DNA from 2 places in the Acidovorax sp. ACV01 genome. Region 1 is predicted to be linked to the other one. Evidence: predicted binding sites of a transcription regulator. Region 1 holds the regulator's gene; the other holds the start of a gene.
What was found. Region 1 encodes sigma-54, which starts transcription at its own class of promoters, with help from an activator protein. Its sites were predicted from a motif close to TGGCANGNAANCTGCTTT; they were not measured.
Positions count from the first base shown of each region.

Region 2: a site for sigma-54 is predicted at 2,742-2,759, ahead of IB243_RS23025 (BMP family protein). Genes of this name have one in related genera too.

Region 1 covers NZ_JACUZT010000008.1:262,089-270,199, reverse strand. The annotation lists gene IB243_RS22195 (PsiF family protein) at 1-224, opposite strand, end outside; gene IB243_RS22190 (hypothetical protein) at 371-892, opposite strand; gene argS (arginine--tRNA ligase) at 972-2,750, shown strand; gene IB243_RS22180 (SPOR domain-containing protein) at 2,760-3,407, shown strand; gene IB243_RS22175 (thiol:disulfide interchange protein DsbA/DsbL) at 3,474-4,130, shown strand; gene lptA (lipopolysaccharide transport periplasmic protein LptA) at 4,239-4,892, shown strand; gene lptB (LPS export ABC transporter ATP-binding protein) at 4,958-5,701, shown strand; gene IB243_RS22160 (RNA polymerase factor sigma-54) at 5,701-7,290, shown strand; gene IB243_RS22155 (thioesterase family protein) at 7,375-7,857, shown strand; gene IB243_RS22150 (class I SAM-dependent RNA methyltransferase) at 7,854-8,111, shown strand, end outside.
Region 2 covers NZ_JACUZT010000009.1:133,847-141,957, reverse strand. The annotation lists gene IB243_RS23035 (ABC transporter ATP-binding protein) at 1-387, opposite strand, end outside; gene IB243_RS23030 (5'-methylthioadenosine/S-adenosylhomocysteine nucleosidase) at 586-1,551, opposite strand; gene IB243_RS23025 (BMP family protein) at 1,684-2,694, opposite strand; gene upp (uracil phosphoribosyltransferase) at 2,921-3,565, opposite strand; gene IB243_RS23015 (hypothetical protein) at 3,934-5,847, opposite strand; gene IB243_RS23010 (hypothetical protein) at 5,964-7,013, opposite strand; gene IB243_RS23005 (threo-3-hydroxy-L-aspartate ammonia-lyase) at 7,414-8,111, opposite strand, start outside.

The sequences.
Region 1 (8,111 bases):
GTCTTCATCTTGGTCTGCTGCTTCTCTTGCTTGTTGGCAGACAGGCATTCCTTCATGAACGCCTTGCGCTCGTCGCCCTTGAGCGTCTTGGCCTTTTCGTCGGCGTTGCAGGTGGCCATCTTGGATTGTTGCTTGGTCGGCGCCTTGGCGTCTTCGGCGGCGTGCGCGCCTGCGCCCAGGGTCAGGGCCAGGCCGAGTGCAGTCAGGGAAATCAGCTGTTTCATGGAAGCTCCTGGAGTGAATGCGTTATTGGTGGGTCCCGGCGGAATTGCACCATAGAACGCAGCGCGGGACAACGCGGAAAAGCCGTGCGGCGATGCGTTTGTGGTGTGATTGCGTGGCGCATTCCTTGGCGCACTTGTCTCCGCATTCACCTGGGCGTTTGCGCCGAGGCTGCGGCGGCCTTGTGAAATGTGCTCAGCGTGCGCTGCAGGATGTGCGGGTTGTGCGCCAGTCCCGCCAGCGAAACCACCACATCGCCGCCTTGTTGCCAGCGTTGCAGGGCCTGGGAGATGACACGCAACGCAGAGACTTTGTCCGAGGTATGCAGCCTGACCACGATGCGATCTTCGCTATCAAGGCGCACACGCTCCATGGCCTCCCAGGGCACGGGTTGCGGGTCCTCGTCCCGCAAGTCGGTGATGCCCGTTTCGTCGATGACCACCGCAGGCTCCCTGTTTTTGTGCGCCTCCAGGGCGCCCCGGCCCAGCGTCCACGCAAGACAGAACGTGCAGAAAGCGGCAAACGAAAACAAGACGGTGAACAGCCGGTCGTCAAACACCAACGCCATGAAGATGGCATAGGCCGTAAGGACGGCCATCAACACCGCAAAAGGCACCTGAAAAAACAGGGTCCAGCGGCGTCGATACAGCAGGATGGGATGGGGCTGCATGCGCAATGTCCTGTTGGATGGGGGCTGGCGCTTATTGTGCCTTTGGCTGGCAGGTTGGCGGCCCCCGTAAAATCCGCCGATGCTCACTGCAAAAAATGAATTGCTCGCGGCCCTGGCCGGCGAGCTGGAAAAACTGTCGCCCGGCTCTGCGGGGCGCGCTGCGTTCGAATCCCCCAAAGTGGCCGCGCATGGCGATTTCGCCTGCACCGCCGCCATGCAGCTGGCCAAGCCGCTCAAGCTCAACCCGCGTGCGCTGGGCGAACAGCTCAAGGCGGCGCTGGAGGCCACGCCGGCCTTCGCCCGCTGGGTCAATGCCATCGAGATCGCCGGCCCGGGCTTTCTGAACATCCGCCTCAAGCCCGCCGCCAAGCAGGAAGTAGTGCGCGAGGTGCTGTCCGCTGGCGAGCGCTTTGGCTACCAAAAGGACAACGGCCAGCGCGTGCTGGTCGAGTTCGTCTCGGCCAATCCCACCGGGCCCCTGCACGTGGGCCACGGCCGCCAGGCGGCCCTGGGCGACGCGATCTGCAACCTGTTCAGCACCCAGGGCTGGAACGTGCACCGCGAGTTCTACTACAACGACGCGGGCGTGCAGATCCAGACGCTCACTACTAGCACCCAGCTGCGCGCCAAGGGCTTCAAGCCCGGTGACGAATGCTGGCCCACCGACCCGGAGAACCCGGCGTCCAAGGCGTTCTACAACGGCGAGTACATCCAGGAGATCGCCAACGACTTCCTCGCGAAGAAGACCGTCAAGGCCGACGACCGCGAGTTCACCGCCAGCGGCGATGTGGAAGACCTCGAATCCATCCGCCAGTTCGCCGTGGCCTACCTGCGCAATGAGCAGGACAAGGACCTGCAGGCCTTCAACCTCAAGTTCGACGAGTACTACCTGGAATCGAGCCTGTACACCAGCGGCCGCGTGGATGCCACGGTGAACAAGCTCGTCGCCAACGGCAAGACCTACGAGCAGGACGGCGCGCTGTGGCTGAAAAGCACGGACTACGGCGACGACAAGGACCGGGTCATGCGTAAGACGGATGGCACGTACACCTACTTCGTGCCCGACGTGGCCTATCACATCGCCAAGTGGGAGCGCGGCTTCACCAAGGTCGTCAACATCCAGGGCACCGACCACCACGGCACCATCGCCCGCGTGCGCGCCGGGCTGCAGGCGGCCGACGTGGGCATTCCGCAGGGCTACCCCGACTACGTGCTGCACACCATGGTGCGCGTGGTCAAGGGCGGCGAAGAGGTCAAGATCAGCAAGCGCGCGGGCAGCTACGTCACGCTGCGCGACCTGATCGAATGGACCAGCAAGGACGCGGTCCGCTTCTTCCTCTTGAGCCGCAAGCCCGACACCGAGTACACCTTCGACGTGGACCTGGCCGTCGCGCAGAACAACGACAACCCGGTGTACTACGTGCAGTACGCCCACGCGCGTATCTGCTCGGTGCTGTTGCGCGAACGGGGCTTCACTGAGGAAATCGTCACTGCCCAGGCAAGCTTGCTGGCCATCTCCGAGGAGCAGGTGCGTGTGGAGCTGTTGGGTAAGGTGACTTCCGAACTGTATGCGGCGGACTTGTCTTGCCTTGACAGCGCACCCGCCCAGGCGCTGATGCTGCAACTGGCCAAGTACCCCGAGATGCTCACGGCCGCCGCCGACGGGGAGGCCCCGCACGACGTCACCTTCTACCTGCGCGACCTGGCCGCCAGCTACCACAGCTACTACGATGCCGAGCGCATCCTGGTCGACGACGAAGCCTTGAAGAAGGCCCGCCTGGCGCTGGTCGCGGCCACCGCACAGGTATTGCACAATGGCCTGGCCGTGCTGGGCGTGTCGGCTCCAGCCAGAATGTAAGCAGTCACTATGAAGAAACAACAGACGGGCGGGACCATCATCGGCTTCATCGTGGGGGTCATCGTGGGCCTGGGCGCCGCATTGGCGGTGGCCGTGTATGTGGCCAAGGTACCGGTGCCCTTTCTCAACAAGGGCAACGGCCGGGGCGTGGACATGGACGCTGCCGAATCCCAGAAGAACAAGAACTGGGACCCGAACTCGCCGCTGTATGGCAAAAACCCGGCGCGCGCGCCCGCGCCGCCTGCGGCCACCGTCGCATCGGCCCCTGCCGCGGCAGCGCCGCCACCAGATGTCCGTGCCGCGGCGTCCGCACCCAAACCTGCTGCCAGCAAGCCCGAGGCCAAGGCCGAAACCAAGCCGGGCGCGGACCCACTGGGGGATCTGGCGGTGGCCAAGGCGGCCGCCAAGGGCAATCTGGACCCATTTGACTACTTTGTGCAGGCCGGGGCATTCCGCACCCAAGTCGATGCCGACGCCCAGCGCGCCAAGCTGGCCATGCTGGGCTGGGAGGCCCGCGTGAGCGAACGCGAACAGAATGGCCGGGCCGTTTTTCGTGTACGTGTGGGCCCGTTCACCAAGCGCGACGATGCCGAGCAGCTCAAGGAGAAGCTCGATGGCGCCGGGGTGGAGTCGGCGCTGGTGCGCGTGCAGCGCTAGCTGCTCTGAACTTTTTGCGGGGGCATGGCTCACATCCCCCAGACCTGTAACAGGAGAGTCTTTGTCATGAAACGCCGTGAGTTTTCTTTGTCCGCCGCTTCGGCGGTTGCCGCTTCCGCCCTGACGCTGCCAGTGGCCACCCCCGCGCTGGCGCAGGCCCGCCAGTTCAAGGAGGGCAAGGACTTCCGGCGGCTGGACAAGCCCGTGGCGCCCGATGCGCCTGCGGGCAAGGTCGATGTGATCGAGTTCTTCTGGTACAGCTGTCCCCATTGCAACGCCTTTGAGCCCACGCTCGATGCCTGGGTGAAGGCCGCTCCCAAGGACCTTTCCATCCGCCGCATGCCCGTGGCTTTCAACGCGAGCTTCGTGCCGCAGCAAAAGCTCTACTACGCCCTGGAAGGCATGGGCAAGCTCGAAGCCCTTCATGCCAAAGTGTTCCGTGCCATCCATGTGGAAAAGCAGAAGCTGGCCAAGGACGATGAAATTTTTGCCTGGGTGGCCCAGCAGGGTGTGGATGCCGCCAAGTTCAAGGAAATCTACGGCTCGTTCACTGTGTCCAACCAGGTTCGCCGTGCGTCGCAACTGCAGGATGCCTACGGCGTAGAGGGCGTGCCGTCGATGGGCGTGGCTGGCAAGTTCTACACCGATGGCACCATGGCCGGCAACATGCAAAACGTGCTGCAGGTGGTGGAACATCTGGCGGCGGTGGCCCGCAAAGGCTGACGGTTTTCTGCCGACCGCCCCGTCCTCTTGGTTAAAGCCCGCACCTGCGGGCTTTTTTCATGGAGGAATGCGACGGGGTGGCTACAATGATTGCAAGATTCGTGCCCTATGAACCATCGCCTCCTTCCGATCCTCCTGCTCGCGGCCCTGGCCTGCACCCTGGGTGTGGCCCATGCCGAAAAGGCCGACCGCGCCAAGCCCATGAACATCGAGGCGGACGCTTTGCGCCACGATGAACTCAAGCAGACCAGCGTTTTCTCTGGCCGCGTGGTCATGACCAAGGGCTCCATCGTGCTGCGCGGTGCGCGGCTGGATGTGCGCCAAGACGCCGACGGCTACCAGTACGGCGTGGTCACGGCCGAACCCGGCAAGCGCGCCTTCTTCCGGCAAAAACGCGACACCCTGGCTGGCGCGCCCGACGAGTTCATCGAAGGCGAGAGCGAGGTCATCGAGTACGACGGCAAGGCCGACAACGTGCGCTTCATCACCCGTGCCGAGCTGCGCCGCTACCGGGGCGCCGTGCTCAGCGACGAAATCACGGGTGCCGTGATCGTCTACAACAATCTGACCGACGTGTTCTCGGTGGACGGCAAGCGCACCACCACCAACGCCGCAGGCGATGCCCCCGCACCGGGCAGCCGAGTGCGCGCCGTGCTGGCACCCAAAGACCCACCCCCTGCAGCGGTGGCTCCCGAGGCGTCTCCCCCGGCCTCGGCACCGGCACTGCGCCCCAGCAACAGCCTTGGCGGCGGCGCCAAGTGAGTGGGCCTGTCGTGAGTACCGGACCTGACGCCCAGGCGGGCAGCCGCTTGGGGCCTGATTCCCAGATGGGTAGCCGCCTGGAGGTGCAGCACCTGGCAAAGTCCTATGGCAGCCGCAAGGTGGTCAAGGATGTGTCGCTGGTGGTGCAAAAGGGCGAGGTCGTGGGGCTGCTGGGCCCCAACGGCGCGGGCAAGACCACCTCGTTTTACATGATCGTAGGGCTGGTGCGCAGTGACGAGGGCGATATCCGCATCGACGGCCATTCGGTGGCCCACATGCCCATCCACCGGCGTTCGCGCCTGGGCCTGTCATACCTGCCTCAGGAAGCCTCGATCTTTCGCAAACTCACGGTCGAAGAGAACGTACGCGCCGTGCTGGAATTGCAGCGTGGCGAGGACGGCCAGCCACTCGCGCGCGAAGCCATCGAAGACCGCCTCACGGCCCTGCTACAAGAATTGCGCGTGGACCACCTGCGGGCCTCGCCCGCCATGGCGCTGTCCGGCGGCGAGCGCCGCCGCGTCGAGATCGCCCGGGCCCTGGCCACACAACCGCGCTTCATCCTGCTGGACGAGCCCTTTGCGGGCATCGACCCCATCGCCGTGATCGAGATCCAGCGCATCATCGGCTTCCTGAAGGCGCGCGGCATCGGTGTGCTCATCACCGACCACAACGTGCGGGAAACGCTGGGCATCTGCGACCACGCCTTCATCATCAGCGATGGCCGAGTGCTGGCCCAGGGCACGCCGTCCGAGATCGTGGACAACGCCGAAGTGCGCCGGGTGTACCTGGGCGAACATTTCCGCATGTGATGAAGCCTGGACTCTCGCTGCGCGTCTCGCAGCATCTTGCACTGACCCCCCAGCTTCAGCAGTCCATTCGGCTGCTGCAGTTGTCCACGCTCGAACTCTCGCAGGAAGTCGAGCAGATGCTCGACGAAAACCCGTTCCTCGAACGCAATGCCGACGAAGCTCCGCGCGAGGAGTTTGGCCTCGAAGCCGCCGACACGCCCGCGCAGCCCGATGAGTACAGCGCCGATGATGCTATTTTTTCAGGAGCTACCAGCGCAAGCAATACAAGCGCTGAGGGCCAAAATGATGCTGAAACGCCGAGTGCGGGTGCCGACGAACCCGACTGGAGCGGTGACGGCACGGTAGAGATGGCGCCCAACGACGCCGAGTGGGGCGGCGATGCGCCTGCCCGCAACCGCAACGACTCCGAAGGCGACGAGGCCGATGCAACCGAACTGGCCCGCTCGCACGAATCGCTGACCGCCTTTTTGCACCGCCAGGCGCTGGCGCTGCGCTTGTCTGAGATCGACCGCGCCGCGCTGCGCTTTCTCATCGAATCGCTCAACGACGACGGCTACCTCGAAGAACCGCTTGAAGAGCTGGCCATCGGCCTGGCCGGCCCCGACGACCTGGAGCAGATCGAGGAACTGGTGCACCGCTTCACCGTCGCCCAGCGCCTGCTACAGAGCCTGGAGCCCGTCGGCGTGGGCGCGCGCGGCCTGGCCGAATGCCTGACCTTGCAGCTCAAGGCCCTGGCTGCGGACGAAGACAGTGAGATCGACCCCGACACCGTGCAGACCGCACTGCGCGTGTGCCAGCAGCCGCTGGAGATGCTGGCCCGCCGCGACATCCGCCGCCTGACGCAGCTGTGTGGCGACGGCGAGGAACGCACCCGCGCCGCCATGGCCCTCATTGCCCGGCTGGAGCCGCGCCCCGGCCGCCGTTTTGCCGATGTAGAGCGCAACATCATCGTGCCCGACGTCATCGTGCGCAAAGCCGGACGCGCCAACGGCCGTGACGGCCAGCACAACTTCATCGTCGCGCTCAACCCCGACGTGATGCCCCGCCTGCGCGTGCACGACATCTATGCCGGTGCCCTGCGCGGCCACAAGGGCGGCGAGGGCCACCAGGGCATGCAGCAGCGCCTGCAGGAGGCGCGCTGGTTCATCAAGAACATCCAGCAGCGCTTTGACACCATCCTGCGCGTCTCGCGCGCCATCGTGGAGCGCCAAAAAAGCTTCTTCACCCACGGCGAGCTGGCCATGCGCCCACTGGTGCTGCGCGACATTGCCGACGAACTGGGCCTGCACGAATCCACCATCAGCCGCGTGACCACCGCCAAATACATGGCCACGCCGATTGGCACGTATGAGCTGAAGTACTTCTTTGGCTCGGGCCTGGGCACCGAGACCGGCGGCAACGCATCCAGCACCGCCGTGCGCGCGCTCATCAAGCAGTTTGTGGCCGCAGAAAGCCCCGCCAAGCCGCTGTCCGACAGCCAGATCGCCGAGATGCTCAAGGAGCAGGGCATCGAATGCGCACGCCGCACCGTAGCCAAGTACCGCGAGGCGCTCAAGATAGCGCCGGCCAACCTGCGCAAGGCGCTGTAGGTCCACTCGCAGAGGGGCACGCAGGGGTGTGCGCCCGGTTGTGTGTTTCCGTTCAATTGTCTTTTTACTACCCGCCGCCCCGCCATGGCCCGCATCGTCTTCGACCTTCCCCCGCACTTCGGATTCACCACCGAAATGCAGATCTACATCAGCCACGTCAACCAGGGCGGGCACCTGGACAACGCGCAGCTGCTGAGCCTCGTGTCCGAAGCGCGTGTGCGCTTCTTCCAGTCGCTGGGCTACCCCGAGGCCGATGTGGGTGGCCTGTCCATCGTGGTCGGCGACATCGTGGCGCAGTACAAGTCCGAGGGCTTCCACGGCGAGACCATGCGCGTGGATATGGCGCCTGCCGATTTCAACCGCTATGGGTTTGACCTGGTCTTTTGCATGACCGAGAAGACCTCGGGCCGCGAGGTGGCGCGCGGCAAGATCGGCATCGTTTTCATCGGCAAGGCCGACCGCAAGGTGGCGCCGATCCCGGACTCCATCCGCCAGTTGCTGCTGGCCCGTGCGGGCACGCCGGATTCACACGCACTTTCCGAGCGCGTATCCTCACCAACGTCATGAATCAACTCCAACTTTTTCTCCCTTGCGCCGCCGGTGTGGAGGGCTTTCTGGCCGACGAGGTGCATGGCATCACCGGCCTCACGGGGCAAGACCTGCTGGTCGGCCGTGGCGGCGTGCTGCTGCGCGCGTCCTGGCGCGAGGCGCTGCTGCTCAACCTGCACAGCCGCCTGGCCCAGCGCGTGCTGGTGCAGCTGGCGCACCGCCCCTACCGTTCTGAAAACGACCTGTATGCCGCCGCCAGCGACGTGGCCTGG
Region 2 (8,111 bases), on a different contig from region 1:
ACCAAACTGCTGCGCCACGGCCAGCAGCTTGGCCCGCGCGCTGCTGCGGCGCGAGAACGGCTGCCACAGCGGCTCGGTACCCAGCAGCACGTTGTCCAGCACCGTCAGGTTGTCGGCCAGGGTGAAGTGCTGGTGCACCATGCCAATGCCCGCCGCCAGCGCTGCGCGCGGCTGGCCGGGCGGCAGGGGTTGGCCGAAGACTTCGATGTGTCCTTCGTCGGCTACGTAGTGCCCGAACAGGATGGACATCAGCGTGGACTTGCCTGCGCCGTTCTCACCCAGCAGGGCCAGCACCTCGCCACGCGCCAGGGTCAAGCTGATGCCGTCGTTGGCGACCAGCTTGCCGAAGCGTTTGGTGATGTTTGTGAGGCGCAGGACGGGTGCCATGTCAGTCCTCCACGGTGCCGCGCGCTAACTGCAGTTGGCTGTCGCGCCCTCTCCCCTCGCGGGAGAGGGCGGGGGAGAGGGGGCGCGGCTTACGCATCAAGCACAGCGCCGGTTTCCAGCTTCCCCTTCTACCCAACCCCTTCCTCACGAGGGGGAAGGGGCTCAGGGCGCGCAGCGAACAGTGCGGTTGAAGTGAACTCACTTCCAGGCCGCCAGAAACGCCTGCAGCACCTTCGCCGAATTGGCAGCTGCCAGGCCCATGAAGGTGCCCATTTCATTCTCGCCGTCACCACCACCCGCCAGGTCACTCAGCGAGCGAAAGGCGATGTACGGCACGCCATTGCTGTGCGCCACCATGGCGGTAGCGGCGGTTTCCATGTCGAGCACGTTGGCCTCGAAGGTCTTGAACGCGTATTCGCGGAAGGCCTTGTTGTCCACAAATGCCTGGCCCGACACGCCGCTGCCGCCCACCACGAGTTGCGGGCGTTGCTTCAGGCAGGTGCTCGCCAGGCAATGCTCCAGGCCTACGTTCTGAAGGCTGCGTGCGGTGGCCAGCATCTTCGGGTCGGCTTCAAACCAGAACTGTTTGGTGATGCCGGGCTTGGCTGCCGACCGCACCTCGACGGGGCGCGGGTGCATCATGCCGAAGGCGGGCATCGTCAGCTCGCTTTTCATCCACGCGGGGGCGCTGTACTGCCCGGGCTTGTCTTCACGCGCCATCAGCCATTCCATGTACTGGCCCCACTGCGCGGGCACGGTCACGTCGCCAATGTGCAGGCTGGGGTTCACGCCACCGGCGATGCCGGAAAAGACAATGTGGCTCACATGGAAGCGGTCCAGCACCAGCTGTGTGTTCATGGCCGCGTTGGTCATGCTGATGCCCGAGAGGAACACGACAACGGGCTTGCCTTCGAGCGTGCCGGTGGTGAACTCCACGCCGTTGACGCTGTGCTTGGCGGGTTGTTGCACCTTGGGCAGCAGCACCGTCAGTTCGGGCGCAAAGGCCGAGATGACGGCGATGCGCGGTGTGTCATCCAGCCGAACGGCTGTTTTGCCAGGCGAGGTGGCGGCACAGCCCGCGACCACTGCGGCCAGGGCCAGGGCGCCCAGCAGGCGGGTGCACCGGGTTGTCAGAGTAGGCTTGGTGGTACGGGGCGTGTGCATGATGTGGTGCCTTGTGGTTCAGACAGAAGGGTGTGAGGAGATACAAGCAAACAGGCCACCGCGTTGCAGGGGTGGCCTTTGGAACAGGTTCTTAGACACGAAGCGGGCAGTGCGCCCGCGATGGTGCGGTGTTTACTTGGCCGTGGACTTGGGCTGGCTGTCATCCACCTTCACGGTGAACTTGCCCGCCAGGATGTCAGATTCCTTGGCCTTGACCTTGGCGACGATGTCGGCGGGGATCTTCTTCTCGAACGTGCCCAGCGGAGCGAGTTCCGAGCCCTTGTGCTTCATCATCGAATACGGGCCGTAGTCTTCGGGGGTGAACTTGCCTTCCTTGACCAGCTTGAGCGCACGGTCGATGCTGGGCTCCATGTGCCACAGGGCCGAGGCGACGACGGTGTCGGGGTACTTGTCCTGCGTATTGATCACGTTGCCAATGGCGAGCTTGCCCTTTTCCTTGGCCGCATCGCTCACGCCAAAACGTTCGGCATAGAGCACATCGGCGCCCTTGTCGATCATGGCAAAGGTGGCTTCTTTGGCCTTGGGTGGGTCAAACCAGCTGTTGATGAAGGTGATGGTGAACTCGACCTTGGGGTTGGTCTCCTTGGCGCCGGCCATGAAGGCGTGCATCAGGCGGTTGACCTCAGGAATGGGGAAGCCGCCCACCATGCCGATCTTGTTCGTCTTGGTCATGCCGCCCGCGATCATGCCGCTGAGGTAAGCAGGCTCCTGGATGTAGTTGTCGAACACGCTGAAGTTGGGTGCCTGCGGCTTGCCCGAGGAGCCCAGAAGGAATGATGTCTTGGGGAAATCCTTGGCTACCTTGCGGGCGGCGGCTTCCACCGCAAAGGCCTCGCCCACGATGAGCTGGTTGCCGCCCGTGGCGTACTCGCGCATCACACGTTCGTAGTCGGCGTTGCTGACGTTTTCGCTGGCCTTGTATTCGATCTCGCCGCGTGCTTCGGCCGCCTTGAGCGCCTTGTGAATGCGGCTGACCCATTGCTGCTCGAAGGGCACCGTATAGATCGCCGCGACCTTGATCTTGGACTGCGCTGTGGCCAAAGAGGGTGCCATCGCCATGGCGGCAGACAAGGCCATGGAGGTGCAGAGCAGGCGTCCGGTGAAGATGCGGCGAGTGGTCATGGTGGGGGTCCTTCAGGCAATCGAATGAGGAGGAGAGGTCCGGTCCTCATGCAATTTGTGCGCCAGTCGTGCGCAGCGCCAGGGGAGCGGGCCGCAGGCAAGTCTGCCAGAGGAAAGCCACCAAGTGGTAAAAAAATCGCGGTGCTGCGGTTGTCTCCATCAAAAAAAAGCCACCACAGCGCCCAAAGGCACGATGGTGGCTGGGGCATGCAACAGTGCCATGCGCTTATTTGGTGCCAAAAATCCGGTCCCCCGCATCCCCCAGGCCCGGCAGGATATAGCCGTGGTCGTTGAGCTCGCGGTCGATGGCGGCGGTGAAGATCGGTACGTCGGGGTGGGCCTTTTGCAACGTGGCAATGCCCTCGGGCGCGGCAAGCAGGCAGACGAACTTGATGGAGCGGGGGTTGAGCTTCTTCAAGCGGTCCACGCAGGCGGCGGCCGAGTTGCCGGTGGCCAGCATGGGGTCTACCACGATGATGTCGCGCTCGTCCATTTCGGACGGCATCTTGAAGTAGTACTCCACGGGCTGCAGCGTGGCCGGGTCGCGGTACAGGCCGATGTGGCCGACGCGGGCGCCGGGCACCACGTTGAGCATGCCGTCCAGAAAGCCGTTGCCCGCGCGCAGGATGGAGACCAGCACCAGCTTCTTGCCGTCGATGACCTTGCCGGTCATGGTCTCCAGCGGGGTTTCGATCTCGAAGTCCTGCAGCGGCATGTCGCGCGTCACTTCGTAAGCCATCAGGGTCGAGAGCTCGCCCAGCAGGCGGCGAAAGCTGTTGGTGCTGGCGTCCTTTCGGCGCATCAGCGTGAGCTTGTGCTGCACGAGGGGGTGGGTGATGACGGTGACATTGCTTTGGGGTGCGGTGCTCATGGCGCGGCCTCTGGTCTACGGGATGAATGAAGGGTGTTGGCCGTATTTTGACCTCCCTTTTTCCCCGGTCCGTAGAAACAGGCCTTGAGGCCTCGGGGAGCTGTGGAGCTGGCTTTGCCAGGCCACCGGTGTCGCCCCCTTGAGGGGAGGGGGCCGCAGGGGCCTCGGAAAGTATTCCAGGGCCCGTTTCCCTGTCTATTCCTGTGCGAAGGGAGCCCCGACCGTGCCACTTGCTGTTGCACTCCCATGGCCATGTGGTGGGCCGGACGGCGTTACTGGCGCGGCGCTCTCGGTGCATGGTGCTTGCGCACACCCTCGCGGATGTCGAGGGTGTGCGTTCTGGGGCGTGCGTTAGGAGTAATGCAGCGTCATGGGGCGCACTGGGCCCACCAGCAGGCAATGTTTTCGCGGTAGGGCTGAACGGCAACCCATTTGGGGTTGCTGGCTGCGTTGTCAAACGCAGCTTCGCGCAGGCCCCATGCGCCGTCGGAGCCGGGCTTGTAGACGTTGTTGAAGTAGGTGAAGACCTGCCCTGGCGCGGTGCCGTTGGCATTGGTCCACGCGCCCATCAAGTCGCGGTACACATCGCCCATGCGTGCGTCGCGGTTGGCGTTGGTAAACAGCTGAGTGACGGCTGCGTTGGCCGTGGTGACCACGGCAAGGTGTTGTCCCCCTTCGTAGGCGAACAGGGGTTTTTTGAAATTCTTGTCGGAGACGATCGCCTTTTGTCCGTTGATCCAGCTGGTCACCTGGTCGATGGCGCCATGCGGGATTTCGGGGGACTTGAGCGGGGTGTCGGCAATGGAGTTGCCATTTGCGTCTTTGGCGCGCAGTTCCTTGAAGAGGGTGCTGAGTCCGCCGTCGGATTCATGCGTCCATGTCTCCACGGCCGCAATGTGCTCACGGTCGCCCAGATAGCCGCCCACATAGGGGGCCACGGCCACAGCGTCGATGGCGCTGGCACAGCCGCCTGCAATGTGCCCGTGTTTCACGGCCAGGGGGCAGCGCAGCAGGGGCAGGTCGGGGTCTATCACGGAGATCTGCTGATTGACCACGCATTGCACGCGGGACGACTGCGCACCAAACTCCTGCTTGATGATCTGGCACAGCTGGCTGGAGCGCAGTGCGTAGTAGTTGATGACGCGGTCGTGCACGCTGCCTTCACCGTTGAATTTTTCGCTGCCCTGACCCGCGAGCCACTGGTAGTTTTGCGAGAAGCCGTAGCCGTTGTTCCACGGTTCATTGCCGTATTCCACTATGAATTTGGCGGCCGGGTTGAGGCTCTGCTTCACGAGCTGGGCCAGGCGCCGCGCATAGTCGTCGCTGGCGTGGAAGGGGATGTTGAGCCAGGCATCGGCTTGCAGGGTATTGGCCAGGTTCACGGCCATGCCCACAGGAACGCCGTAGTCGGTGTTCCAGGTGTAGTGGGCTTTGAGTGGCCGCGTTTCCCACGTCGCAAGAGGGGAGCTGTTGGTCTTGAACCAGTCCATGAAACGCAAGGCACGGTAGCCGCTGAGGTCGCCCAGGAAATTGGGAAACCATATTTGGGTCTGCGACAGCTCCACCAGTGATTTGTAGCTTGTGCCCACGCAGGCACTGCTGTCCGCAACCCATTTGAATCGGTTGTTTCCACAGATTCCTCCCGGTGCGAGGATGCGGATGTTGCGCAGATGGTTGCCGGGGGTGACCTTGGAGATGTTGATGAACAGGTTTTCACTCAGCCCGGCGTCGTCCAGCATGTTGAAGGTGGCGTGGCCTGGTTCCACCTTCTTGAAGTCTCTGGCCGAAGCACCTGCAATGTAGAAGTCGCCCTCTCCTTCGTAGTAGACATGATAGATACCTGTCAGGCGGGACTTGGCGCTGTTGTTGTCCAGGATGGCGGAGCTGACACTGGCGTAGCCCGCCTCGTCGGGGTTGGCTGGCAGGCTTTGTACCCAGCCGTTGGCATCCAGGTCAAGGCGCTCATAGGGAGCAGAGCCCCATGCGCCGGTCTTGCTGGTAGGGCTCCACTTTTGCATGCGCTTGGCCAGGTCGATGGTGGGCATGTCGCTGCTGTCGGAGGTGAATGCCACCAGATTGATGGCTGCGCCACCAGCGTGGCGTGTTCGCACCAGGGACGTATCCAGCGGGGCAAGGCCGTTGCCATCGTCGTCGCCAATGGTGCTGGCGTGGATGGTTTTGGTGGTGGACTGCGTGGTGCTGGTACTGGTGGAGCCACCGCCGCAGCCTTGCAGCAGACTCGCGAGAAGGATGCCCCACAGGGCGTGATGTGTGAGTTTCATGGAATGAATGGGTTCATTGAATGATGGATAGGTGAGGGGGTGTGTGGTTTGGTGTCGTCGTGGTGGCTGGTCTCCTCCCTGGCTTGCATTTGTATTTTTCTTGGTGGGGAAGCGGCTTAAGGTGCTCGGTGGCGATCAAAAAAGCGCACGTAACCTTCGTAGACGAGGTCGGGACGGTCGTGGTAGCGAGAGTCAGCGTCGTAGCTGCAGGCGTTGGACTGGGCTTGCGTGTAGGCCTTGCATAGCGCAGGGCCAAAGTCGGGGTAGTGCAGGGCGTCTTGCTGCTGCATCTGAGCCAGGGTGAGCTGCTGGCCTACCACGGGGCTGTCATAGCGCAGATGCACAGCTGGGGCATTGCGGGTGACGTCGCGCACAGCGCTGCCGTAGCGGTCGGCGTTGGGGTTCTTGCGGTTGAACGCGCGCAGAAAGTCGTCGCGTGCGGGTTCGACGAGAAACCACTGCGCGAAGTCGTTGCCGTCGTAACTCGTTTGCGCGTTGACCCCAAACACTGCGCGCACGCGGGGGGAGGTGAGGGGCGGTTGCAAGGCCGTCCATACACCCAGCGTGCCGCGTGACTGGCCCACCAGGAAGATGTTGCGTGGGTCGACTTGCAGCGCCGATGCATGGGCCACGAGGTAGTTCAAGGCCTGGGCAATATCGGTGTGGGGGACAGGGCTGTTGGGTTGCGTGGGTGCGTTGACTACGGGATGGCGGAACTCCAAGGACGCAAATGCGTAGCCCCCGAGCAGCGCTGGTTTTAGCAGCGTGTCCCGCAGGGTGGCATCAAGTGCCTTTGTGCGGCCGTTGGGGTGGGCCCACACGATGAGCGGCGCGGTTGTCGCTGCGGCCGAGCCGGTTGCGGGGTAGAAATCCAGGTTTTGCTGCAGCGCTGCGCCGTCCAGGGTGGGCTCGCTCCAACCCACGTCGCCCCAGCACAGGGTGTTATGGTCTTTGTCGGGGCTGAGCGTGCGTGTTGCTGGGGCGGTGGGGGTGCACCCTGGGGGGGCTTCTGTCTGTGCTTGCGTATGAGCGAGGGGGGCGGCCGCGGTGGCAAAGCTGCCGTCATTGTCAGCGCCACCGCACGCGGCCAGGCCGAGTGTGAGGGTGGAGGCGATCAGGCGGCACAGTGTGGTTGCACGCAGGTCGCGGGCGGTTGGTGGGGGCATGGCGGACTCCGTGATGACTCGGTGGGTCGCGCCATTTCACGTGGGGAGCCGCTGAAGGAGTGTTGCCGCTCGGTAATGCTGTGGCTAAAGATTGTGTCTAACTGTTGTGCGCGCAGGTCGTCTCGCTGAAGTTTTCCCTGTGTTGCTGCAGCATCAATTCGCGTGCCTCCCCGGGAAAAATGGCCCGCGTGGCCTTTTCGAGGGGCGAAAGGCTGCGATGGATTGACTGGGCCGCTTGTCAGGCCGACCACACCGCAAGGAGGCACCGCATGCTTCTTTGGAGGGTGATGATGTGGGGATAATCCAACAAATCAATCCCTGCGAAAGCTGCGGCAAAAAAGGGGGCATCGTCTGGCCCCTTGGACGGCAAAGCAGCGGACAAAAACAGGAGGGGCAGGCCCTAATCTGCCAGAAACCGCGCATAGCGCGCCAGATCGACATTGCCCCCGCTGATGAGGATGCCCACGCGTTCGCCGTGCAGCAGTTTGCCGCCGTTGTCCGCGCCCGAGAAGGCCTGCGCACCCGCATAGGCCAGGGCGCCGGTGGGCTCCACCACGATCTTCATGCGCTCGGCAAAGAAGCGCAGGGATTGCATGAGCTGTTCGTCGCTCACGCTGATGATGTCTTCGGCATGGTCGCGGATGATGGGGTAGGTGAGTTCGCCCAGGGCTTGGGTCTGCGCGCCGTCGGCAATGGTGTGGGGCGTGGGGATGCGGACGATGTGCCCGGCGCGCAGCGACTGCTGGGCGTCGTTGCCGGTTTCGGGCTCGACGCCCACCACGCGGCACTGGGGCGCCAGGGCCTGCGCGGCCAGCAGGCTGCCGGCCAGCAGGCCGCCGCCGCCCACGCAGACGAACAGGTAGTCCAGGTCGGGCACTTCTTCAAACAGTTCCTTGGCAGCGGTGCCTTGGCCTGCAATGACGTGCGGGTGGTCGAACGGCGGTACCAGCGTCATGCCGCGCTCCAGCGCCAAGTGGCGGCTGATGGCTTCGCGGTCTTCGGTGTAGCGGTCGTAGGTGACGACCTGGGCACCATAGGCCCGTGTGGCCGCCATCTTGGAGGCGGGCGCGTCTGCGGGCATGACGATGACGGCGGGCA